One region of the Arthrobacter sp. FX8 genome, then DNA from elsewhere that is predicted to be linked to it. Evidence: riboswitches for the same ligand, from Rfam matches in the RefSeq annotation. Region 1 holds a riboswitch; the other holds the start of a gene.

Evidence for each region. A riboswitch is a leader RNA that binds a small molecule or an ion and turns the genes downstream of it on or off. The one in region 1 is predicted to bind S-adenosylmethionine.
Region 2: it holds a riboswitch for S-adenosylmethionine, as region 1 does, so the genes downstream of both, OUO20_RS15735 (DUF1737 domain-containing protein) here and OUO20_RS20735 (cobalamin-independent methionine synthase II family protein) in region 1, are expected to answer to the same signal.

What each region holds. Positions count from the first base shown of each region.
Region 1 is NZ_CP113505.1:4,399,605-4,404,010, forward strand. It holds gene OUO20_RS20730 (uracil-DNA glycosylase) at 1-566, opposite strand, end outside; gene OUO20_RS20735 (cobalamin-independent methionine synthase II family protein) at 768-1,976, opposite strand; SAM riboswitch class I at 1,990-2,093, opposite strand; gene OUO20_RS20740 (SipW-dependent-type signal peptide-containing protein) at 2,350-3,045, shown strand; gene OUO20_RS20745 (S26 family signal peptidase) at 3,064-3,678, shown strand; gene OUO20_RS20750 (hypothetical protein) at 3,911-4,406, shown strand, end outside; gene OUO20_RS20755 (choice-of-anchor G family protein) at 4,405-4,406, shown strand, end outside.
Region 2 is NZ_CP113505.1:3,359,583-3,363,988, forward strand. It holds gene opgC (OpgC domain-containing protein) at 1-1,815, opposite strand, end outside; SAM riboswitch class IV at 2,041-2,156, shown strand; gene OUO20_RS15735 (DUF1737 domain-containing protein) at 2,170-2,445, shown strand; gene OUO20_RS15740 (rhodanese-like domain-containing protein) at 2,442-2,852, shown strand; gene OUO20_RS15745 (O-succinylhomoserine sulfhydrylase) at 2,853-4,061, shown strand; gene OUO20_RS15750 (glutamate--cysteine ligase 2) at 4,198-4,406, opposite strand, start outside.

The DNA.
Region 1 (4,406 bases):
TACTCCTCCTGGCGGGCCGGGGAACCGGCGAAGGCGCGGCCGCTCAGCGAGCGGACCTTGTAGGTCTTCAGGCCGCGGCGCCAGAGGAGGGGCACCTCGGTCTTCAACAGCAGGTTGGCCAGGCGGTTGGCTTCGGTGCCATGCGCCACGATCACCGAGGCGCGGGGGACCAGGGCCAGGAACTTCAGCAGGGGCTTCAGGCCTGACTGGATCTGGTCCGGAGTGAACTTGCCGTTGGGTTCGCCCGGGACGTGCCAAGGGTGGACGTTCCACGGCATGACGAACTCCGGGCGCAGGCCAAGCTTCCACTGGATCCCCAGCATGCGGGTAACAGCGTCCTGGTCGCCGGGGGTGATGAACCCGGACGGATCCACCTCGCCGATGTTGGAGAACAGGCTGATAATGCGGCATTCCTCCACGTCGTGCATGGGGTCCACGTAGGGCACCACGGTTCCGGGCTTGGCCTCCTGCAGGGAATCACACAGTTCGTTGACGGCGGCAACGCTGGGTTCGTAGCGGCGGCTCATGAGCTGTTCGTGGAATGTTTCGGGTGCCAGGGCTGTCATGAAGTGCTGGATCTCCTGCGGGGATTGGCGTTGCTGCCGCCACGGACATGGGCGCACGGCGGCACGGCACATCAGTGGCGGTTGATTGGGGTGGACCAACTCCTGGTCGGCCTACTCCAGTTTAGCAAGCCCAGGCAAGCGAAACGCCGGCCGCTCCTTCCGGTGATGGAAGGCACAGCCGGCGCGTCGGTGCGGGAGCGGCTAGAAGAGGCGCTTCGAGGCGCGGCGGGCACCCTCACCCAGTGCCTCCAGCTTGGCGAAGGCGATCTGCGGGTGCACCCTGCCGCCCAGGCCACAGTCGGTGGAGGCAATGACGTTCCCGCGGCCCACGAGGTCCGCAAAGCGGACGATCCGGTCCGCCACCAGGTCCGGGTGCTCCACCACATTGGTGGCATGCGAAACAACGCCCGGGATGATCACCTTGCCCTCGGGGAGCTTTGTGTCCTCCCACACCCGCCATTCGTGTTCGTGGCGGACGTTTGCCGCTTCAAAGGAATAGCCGCCGGCGTTGACCTGAAGCACAGAGCCGATGATGTCGGCGAACGGGATGTCCGTGGTGTGTGGGCCGTGCCAGGATCCCCAGCACACGTGCAGCCGGATCTGTTCCTGCGGCAGGCCGCGCAGCGCCCAGTTGGTCGCTTCGACGCGCAGCTGGATGAACTTCAGGTAATCGTCCAGGGACGGCTCGGGATTGATCTGGTCCCAGCTTTCGGCCAGGGACGGATCATCGAGCTGCACCGTAAGGCCGGCCTCGATGATGGCCTTGTATTCCTCCCGCATGGCATCAGCGCAGGCGTAGACGAGTTCCTCGTCGCTCTTGTAGTACTCGTTGGCTACCCGCGCGCATGAGCCGGGGGAGAGGGAGGCCACGAAGCCATCCGTGAGGCCTGCGGCGGCGAGCCCGGTCTTCAGGTTCCGGATGTCCGAGGCCACCAGGTCCTGGCCCGTGTAGGTCAGCGGTCCGGCGATCTTGGGCTGGGCAACGCTCCTGCGGTGGGTGAGGATGCCGGATGCGGGATCGCTGTAGGCCTCGTTGAAGGCCTGCCGGTCGCGCCGGTCCGGGAACGAGGTCAGGACAACGTTGCCGGGGGACGAGCGGCGGACGCCGGACTCGGCCCAGCGGTCCACGGTGGTTGGCTCAAGGCCCCCGAGCCGGGCGAAGGAGTAATTCCACCACGCCCCGTAATCCACCGAGCTGGACATGGTGTGCCCGTACTCGCCGTCGTTGGGGATGTCGATGCCAAGGTCCTTCTGGCGCTGCACCACGTCCACTACGGAGGCTTCGAGGAGTTCCAGGAATTCCGGCGTGATGCCGTCGGCTTCCTTGGCGGCGTTGGCCGCAATGAGTTCAGGGGTGCGGGGCAATGAACCGGCGTGGGTCACGCGGATATGGTCGGTGTTCTGGGACATGCTGGAATCTTCCTTTCCATCGGTCCTGGCAGTAGCACCTTCGGCCGGCAGGAGTCTGCCGGGACGTGGTTGCTGCGGCGTCATTGAGCCAGGTCTCTCGGCCGCTCCGGATGGTTCACTCCCACCTAAAGCGACAGCGTGGCGGCGGGGCAACTCGGTTTCATAATGTGGCGCGGCAGCGTCCGTCGGAGCGCGTCCGCACGATTCCGCCGGAGAAAGCGACAGTTGATAACATTTAATACACCGACTTGACTTTAATTAGTAAGTAATGATGATGTAGAAACATCGGTCTTTTGGGGGAAATACCGATAATCCCCCATACCAGTGTCCCGGTTCCTACCGTTCGGGGTTTAATTCTAATTTGGGGGAAATCATGGTTGAATCAACCAGCGCTAAGCCGCGCTCGCAAAAGGCTAATAAAGTCCGCGCTATTCTTGCCGGCGGCCTTGTCTTGGGGATCGGCGCAGCCTTCACTCTCGCTGCGTGGACGGACAACGAGTGGGTCTTCGGCCAGAGCGGGAACGGCGGCGGCCCGGGTACCAAGGTCTACCACATGCAGCAGAACACGTGGTCCGGTACTTCAAGCGAGGCGGTTTGGGCTGACGAGCCGACTGCTCCCGGTGGAGCCCTGACATTCAGCGTCAATGCTGACGATCTCGTGCCGGGGTCGACGGTCTACGCCCCGATGCAGTTGCGGGCTTCCGACAAGTCCCAATCATTGGTGGCCACGCTGACGGGGGCTGCCCGGCTCGACGGAACTGATTCAGCCACCAACTCTGCAGCGCTGTACGGTGCTCTTCGGTACCAGCTGAAGAAGGATGTGGACAAGGACCTTTGCAACGCCACCAACTTCTCCTCCAATGGAACTGATCTTGTTCCTGTTGGCTCGACCCTGAACACCCGTTCGGACACTCCGATCAACCTTCCGGCCGGAGCTACGGACGCAGCTGCGGGCACACCTGTGAGTCTTTGCTTCGCAATGACGCTCCCTTCGAATGCAAGCGTTGATCTTCAGGGATTGCGGACCACCCCCTTGTGGACCTTCAGCAGCACCATAGGCCAGTCGTAGCCGCCACCCGTGCTTCGGATGTCCGCCAGGCGTGAGTCCGGGTTCCGGGCGGCGGCCGTGCCGTCCGGAACCCGGCTCCCGCCGGGTGTGGGAAGCGTGGCCCGGGGGTTCAGGGAGGTATTGCTTTCCGTCGTTGCCCTGCTGGGACTGGCATGCATCCTCTCCCTGGTCCTCGGCCTTTTCTTCAAAGCGTCCTTCGTCGTTTTCCGTACGGGATCGATGGAGCCGCTCTATCCAGTCGGTGCGCTGTCCCTGACCGTGCAGGTCACCGCCAAGGATCTCGTCCCGGGCGACGTCGTGTCGGTCCGCCGGGAAGCGGCGACCGCCCTGGTGACCCACCGCGTGGTGGCAGTTGACCCGCCCAGTGTGAAGGGGGCCACAGCGTCGCTAAGGCTTCGCGGCGACGCTAACACTTCGGATGACCCGTTGCCCTACGAGGTGGCCACGGCGCAGAAGGTGCTGGTCACCGTTCCCGGCTTAGGAGCTTGGGTCATGGCTTCACGGGGGCCGGAGTTCCTGGGTGCAGCAACGCTCGCTGTGACCGTGCTGGTGACATGGGCCTACTGGCCGAGACACGGTGCAACTGGCCAGGCGGAGGTTGACGACGAACCCCCGGCGAAACCACAACAGTAAGGTCGTAAATGACATGGCGGGAGCCAGCTTCAGGCGCGTCGCAAGAGCCGCGGGGGTTATCGCAGTTTTGCTGGCCACCGCTGCGCCCGGCGCAGCGGTGGCTGACGAACCATTGGTTCCGGTTCCGGAGACAGGAGCGGCAGGCTTCCTGTCCCTTTCTTCGTCGATGTATCCATTGGCCCTTCCTGCGCTTCAAGCAGGGGAGTCCTTCAGTTGGCAGATTGGCATTTCGGTGGACCAGCCCAGCGGTGAGTCGACGCTGCAGGTGACTGCGGACGGTGGGCTTGCCGGCACAGGGACCTACCTGGTTTCCGTGGACGAATGCGACGTCGCCTGGCAGGGAAGCAGCGGCCTGGGCGGGGATTTGCGCTGTCCCATCGGTTCCACGCCGCGCATAGCGCCGGTGACGCTGGCCGAACACCGTCAGGACGTGCTGGTTCCCTTGCGGGATCTGCGCGGCGGCCCCTCACCTTACCTCCGCTTCATCCTTTCCCGGCCCGCGGGTTCGCAGGATCCACCGGACACGTCGCTGACCTTGGGCATTGGGGTCACCGCTGCAGGCATTGACGACGCCGTGACCCCGCCGGGGCAGCGGCCGCCAGCACCGCTGGCGAACACAGGGACGGCGGTGCTCCAGGGACTGCTCGCGGGCTGCGGCCTCCTGCTGCTGGGCGCGGCGGCCGTAGCTGCCGGCCGCCGAACCAGGGCCCGGACCGGGAGAACATCAT
Region 2 (4,406 bases), 1.0 Mb from region 1:
GATCAGCGGGCTGACCAGCAACAGCACCACATAGAGCCCCATGACATTGAACTGCCAGGGACCGAACTGCAGCAGCACGATGGCCGGAAGCACCTGGGGCGGGACGGGGAACTGGAACAGCGATGACATGCCCGAATAGAGGTCGTAGGTCCGGCCGGCCCCGTTGTGCCCGGCGCCACCGGTCCCCTGGTCCACGAACGTGGTCAGGGCCTCGGTGTGGAAGAACGGGAGCAGGGACAGAAGGAAGACGCCGATCAGCACGGCCAGCGCCGTCAGGTAGAGCTTGCCGGCGCGGCGGGTCGTGAGGTCGACCACCTGCCCGAAGTCCTCCCTGGCCTTGGGTCCGTACACCATGCCCACCACCAGTCCGGAGAACAGGACGAACAGTTCCGCACCCGACACGAAGCCCACGGCCTCCTGGGTGAGCAGCTGGAACAGCGATGCCATGCCCAGGTGGTTCACCACCACAAAGACGATGGCCATCCCGCGCAGCAGATCGATGCGCGAGTCCCTGGCGGAGGGATCCTGGTAGCCCCAGGCCGTGGCTGCGTTGATCCGGCGGGGTATCTGCCACAGGGCCACCAGGAGGATGGCCATGGCGGCGGCAACAGTCCAGGCGGCAGCCCCGGAGAGCGTGTTGGCCCGGACGTAGGTGCTCCCGGATGCCACTTCGGTGACCGGCCCGGTGACCATTGGCGATGCCTTCAGCCTGTCCAGGGCCGCTTTGGCGATGCCCGCCTGTCCCGTGAGCAGCCAGCTGATGCTCGCCACGCCGGTATCCCTGGTGCTGGTGCGCTCGTCCCAGACAACGGCGGCCGTCCCGGCAAAAGCTGGGGAAGTGGCAGTTCCCACCACCTGGTCCCACCAGCCCGCCTTGATGTCCGCCTCCTGCGCGCCGCCGGACGCGGGGCTGTAGAAAGCAGAGGTCTGGAGGAGGAACGGCTTGTTGCGCCCCTCGGAATAGGTGCCGTAGAAGTTTTCGCCGCCGGAGGCCGTCAGCATGTCCTGGAGCTCGCCGGCCCTCGGCTGGGAGTTGACGGCGGGGCCGCCGGCCGTGTCGTCGTGATAGGCGGCCAGCCCCGCCCAGTCCACTGCGTCGTCGCCCGGGTAGTAAGGGGCGTAGGCGCTGTCGCTTGAGTTCCAGGCCCCGTCGCCGTTCGTGTCCAGGAGGGAAAAGCCTTCGGTTCCGGGCTGCGGGGCATCCCGGTTGCGGTCAAAGGGGTAGTCCTTGCCCAGGTAAGGCGCCCACACCAAGGTGGCCCGGCCGCCGTCGTACTTCTTGAACGCTGCCGCCACAGCCCTGAAGGCCTGCCGGTACGCGGCGGGCTGCTGGCCCCAGGCCACCCAGCTTGCATTCATGTCCGGGGCGAACCGGATCAGCAGCTGCCCCTTGAACCCGGACGTAAGGTCGCGCACCTGCGCTGCGAATGCTTCCGCTTCCGCGGTGCCGAGCTGGTCCAGGGGCACTGACGGCTTCACCGTGAGCAGGGCGTGGGCGCCTAGGGACGCGGCCTGCTGAAGGAAGCCGTCAAGGTCGTTCCGTTCCGAATCGCGGTAGGGGATGGTGATGTCGTGGCCGAAGACGGCCGGACTGGCACCAAGCCGGCCGCTGAAGCCTGCGGCGGTGTCCTCGCCCCACTCGAGCACCGCGCCCAGCCAGGGCTTTCCCTTCTCCGGCGCAGCGTCCGCCGCATGCGCCGGCGCAGCCGCCAGCAGGGCAAGGAGGCTGACGATGGCCGCGGCCAGGAACGCCCCGATGGACGGCCGGCGGGTCCCGCGGATGGCGGCCTGGTGGCGCGATGTGTTTGCCCGCATGCTGACAGGACCCCCGGTGCTCATTGCTGTGACGACGGGGCGGCGCCCCGGTAAGAACTTTATCGGCCCCGCGGCCCCGGGCGGCACGTGGCGGGCCGCCCACCTGCGGCGATGTCCGCCGTCGCGCTTTCCTTCAACCCCGCGCCTCCCTTCAGCGCTGCTCAATTACGGAACATGACGACGGCGGCGGTGCGGCTTGGCGCGGCAGATGTTACGTTTTTGGGGAGTAATGAGTACCGGTGTGAAGCCCTGACTGGCCGGTCGGCAACCCTCCCTTTCGCGGCGGGGTGCCTCAGGTGAATACTCGGCATATCGACCGATTCGAGCTGCAAGCGTGAAAGAAGGAGATCCGTCGTGTCTGACGCACCTGCCCCTGACGAAAAATTGTCCTACCGCCTGATCACCGGCCCGGATGACCGTTCATTCTGCGAGCGGATCTCCACGGCCCTGGCCGACGGCTATGTGCTGCACGGCAGCCCGGCAGCCACCTTCAATGGCACCAGCGTGATCGTGGCGCAGGCAGTGGTCCTTCCGGCGGCAATCGCCTCGGCCGATGCCGCGGTTGCCACCGCAGTGGATGAACTGGACGCCGAATTTGAAGGCGAGTTCGACGGCGAGGGCCACGCATGAGCTACGCGGGAGACCTCACGCCCCAGGAAGCATGGGAGAAGCTGGAACAGGGCGCCATCCTGGTGGACGTCCGCACCGAGGGCGAATGGGCCCACATCGGCATTCCGGACACCAAGGCCACGGACAACGACCCCCTCTTCATCCAGTGGACCTTCCCCGGCGGCATCCCCAACCCCGACTTCATCAACGACCTCAGCCAGCAGGCGCCCGAGGACCGTTCAACCGAACTGGTGTTCCTGTGCCGCTCCGGCCAGCGGTCCATCGCGGCAGCCATCGCGGCCACCCGGGCCGGCTTCACCTCCTACAACGTGCTGGAGGGCTTTGAAGGCGAGCCGGACCGCTATGGCGAACGCACCGTCAACGGCTGGAAAAACCGCGGCCTTCCCACCAACCTCGGAAAGAACTAAGTGACCTTCAACCAAGACGCCCCCGGCTGGAACCCCGACACCCAGGCTGTCCGTGGCGGGCTGGACCGCACCAACTTCCAGGAAACGTCCGAGGCCATTTTCCTGAACTCCGGCTTCGTCTACGAATCCGCGGCAGCAGCTGAACGCGCCTTCACCGGCGAGGACGAACGCTTTGTCTACTCCCGCTACGGCAACCCGTCCGTGGCCACCTTCCAGGAGCGGCTCCGGCTGCTGGAAGGCACCGAAGCCTGCTTCGCGACGGCGTCGGGCATGTCCGCGGTGTTCACCGCGCTTGGTGCCCTGCTGGCTGCCGGCGACCGGGTGGTGGCCGCCCGGTCGCTGTTCGGTTCGTGCTTCGTGATTTTGAACGAGATCCTTCCCCGGTGGGGCGTGGAGACCGTCTTCGTGGACGGGCCGGACCTGGACCAGTGGCGCGAGGCCCTCTCCAAGCCCACCACCGCCGTCTTCTTCGAATCCCCGTCCAACCCGATGCAGGAGATCGTGGACATCGCCGCGGTCAGCGAACTTGCGCATGCCGCCGGCGCCAAGGTGGTGGCGGACAACGTCTTCGCCACTCCCCTGCTGCAGCGCTGCGGTGACCTGGGCGCCGACGTCATCGTCTACTCCGGCACCAAGCACATCGACGGCCAGGGCAGGGTCATGGGCGGCGCCATCCTGGGCACCAAGGAGTTCATCGACGGTCCCGTGAAACAGCTAATGCGCCACACCGGGCCCGCACTCTCGGCGTTCAACGCCTGGGTCCTGACCAAGGGCCTGGAGACCATGAGCCTGCGCGTGAACCATTCCTCCGCCACGGCGCTCCGGCTCGCAGAGTGGCTGGAAGAACAGCCCGCCGTGAGCTGGGTGAAGTACCCGCTGCTCAAGTCCCACCCGCAGTACGACCTGGCGGCACGGCAGATGAGCGCCGGCGGTACGGTCCTCACGCTTGAGCTGGCTCCCTCCGGCGGGCGCTCCGGCAAGGAAGCGGCCTTCGCACTGCTGGACGGGCTGCGCATCATCGACATCTCCAACAACCTTGGTGATTCGAAGTCCCTGATCACGCACCCCGCCACCACCACGCACCGCGCCATGGGGCCGGAAGGGCGAGCCGCCATTGGGCTCAGTGACGGCGTGGTGCGGCTCTCGGTGGGGCTCGAGGACCCGGAGGACCTCCTCCGCGACCTGGAACAGGCACTCAAGCAGATCTAGCCGCGCGGGAAGCCCTAGCTCCTCTGGGTCCGGGCGACGCGCTTCCTCACTCTCGATGCGCAGATTCCCTGGCGCGCACCAAATATGGGCCGCGAAGAGGAATCTGCGCGTCGGGAATGGATATGCGCATCGAAGGTCAGCTCTGGCGGACCCGCAGCAGTTCGGGCGTGCCCTCCACGTCAGCAAGGTCCAGGGCATCCCGCATGGTCACGTTGACGGCCTGCCGCACCACGGCGCCGAACCCCATGTCCTCCGGGGGCGGTCCCGCCAGCGCCTTGTCCCGGGCGCGGCGCTGTTCGGCGGCTCCCGTTCCGCGGGCGATGATGTCCTCCACCCCCTGCCGTG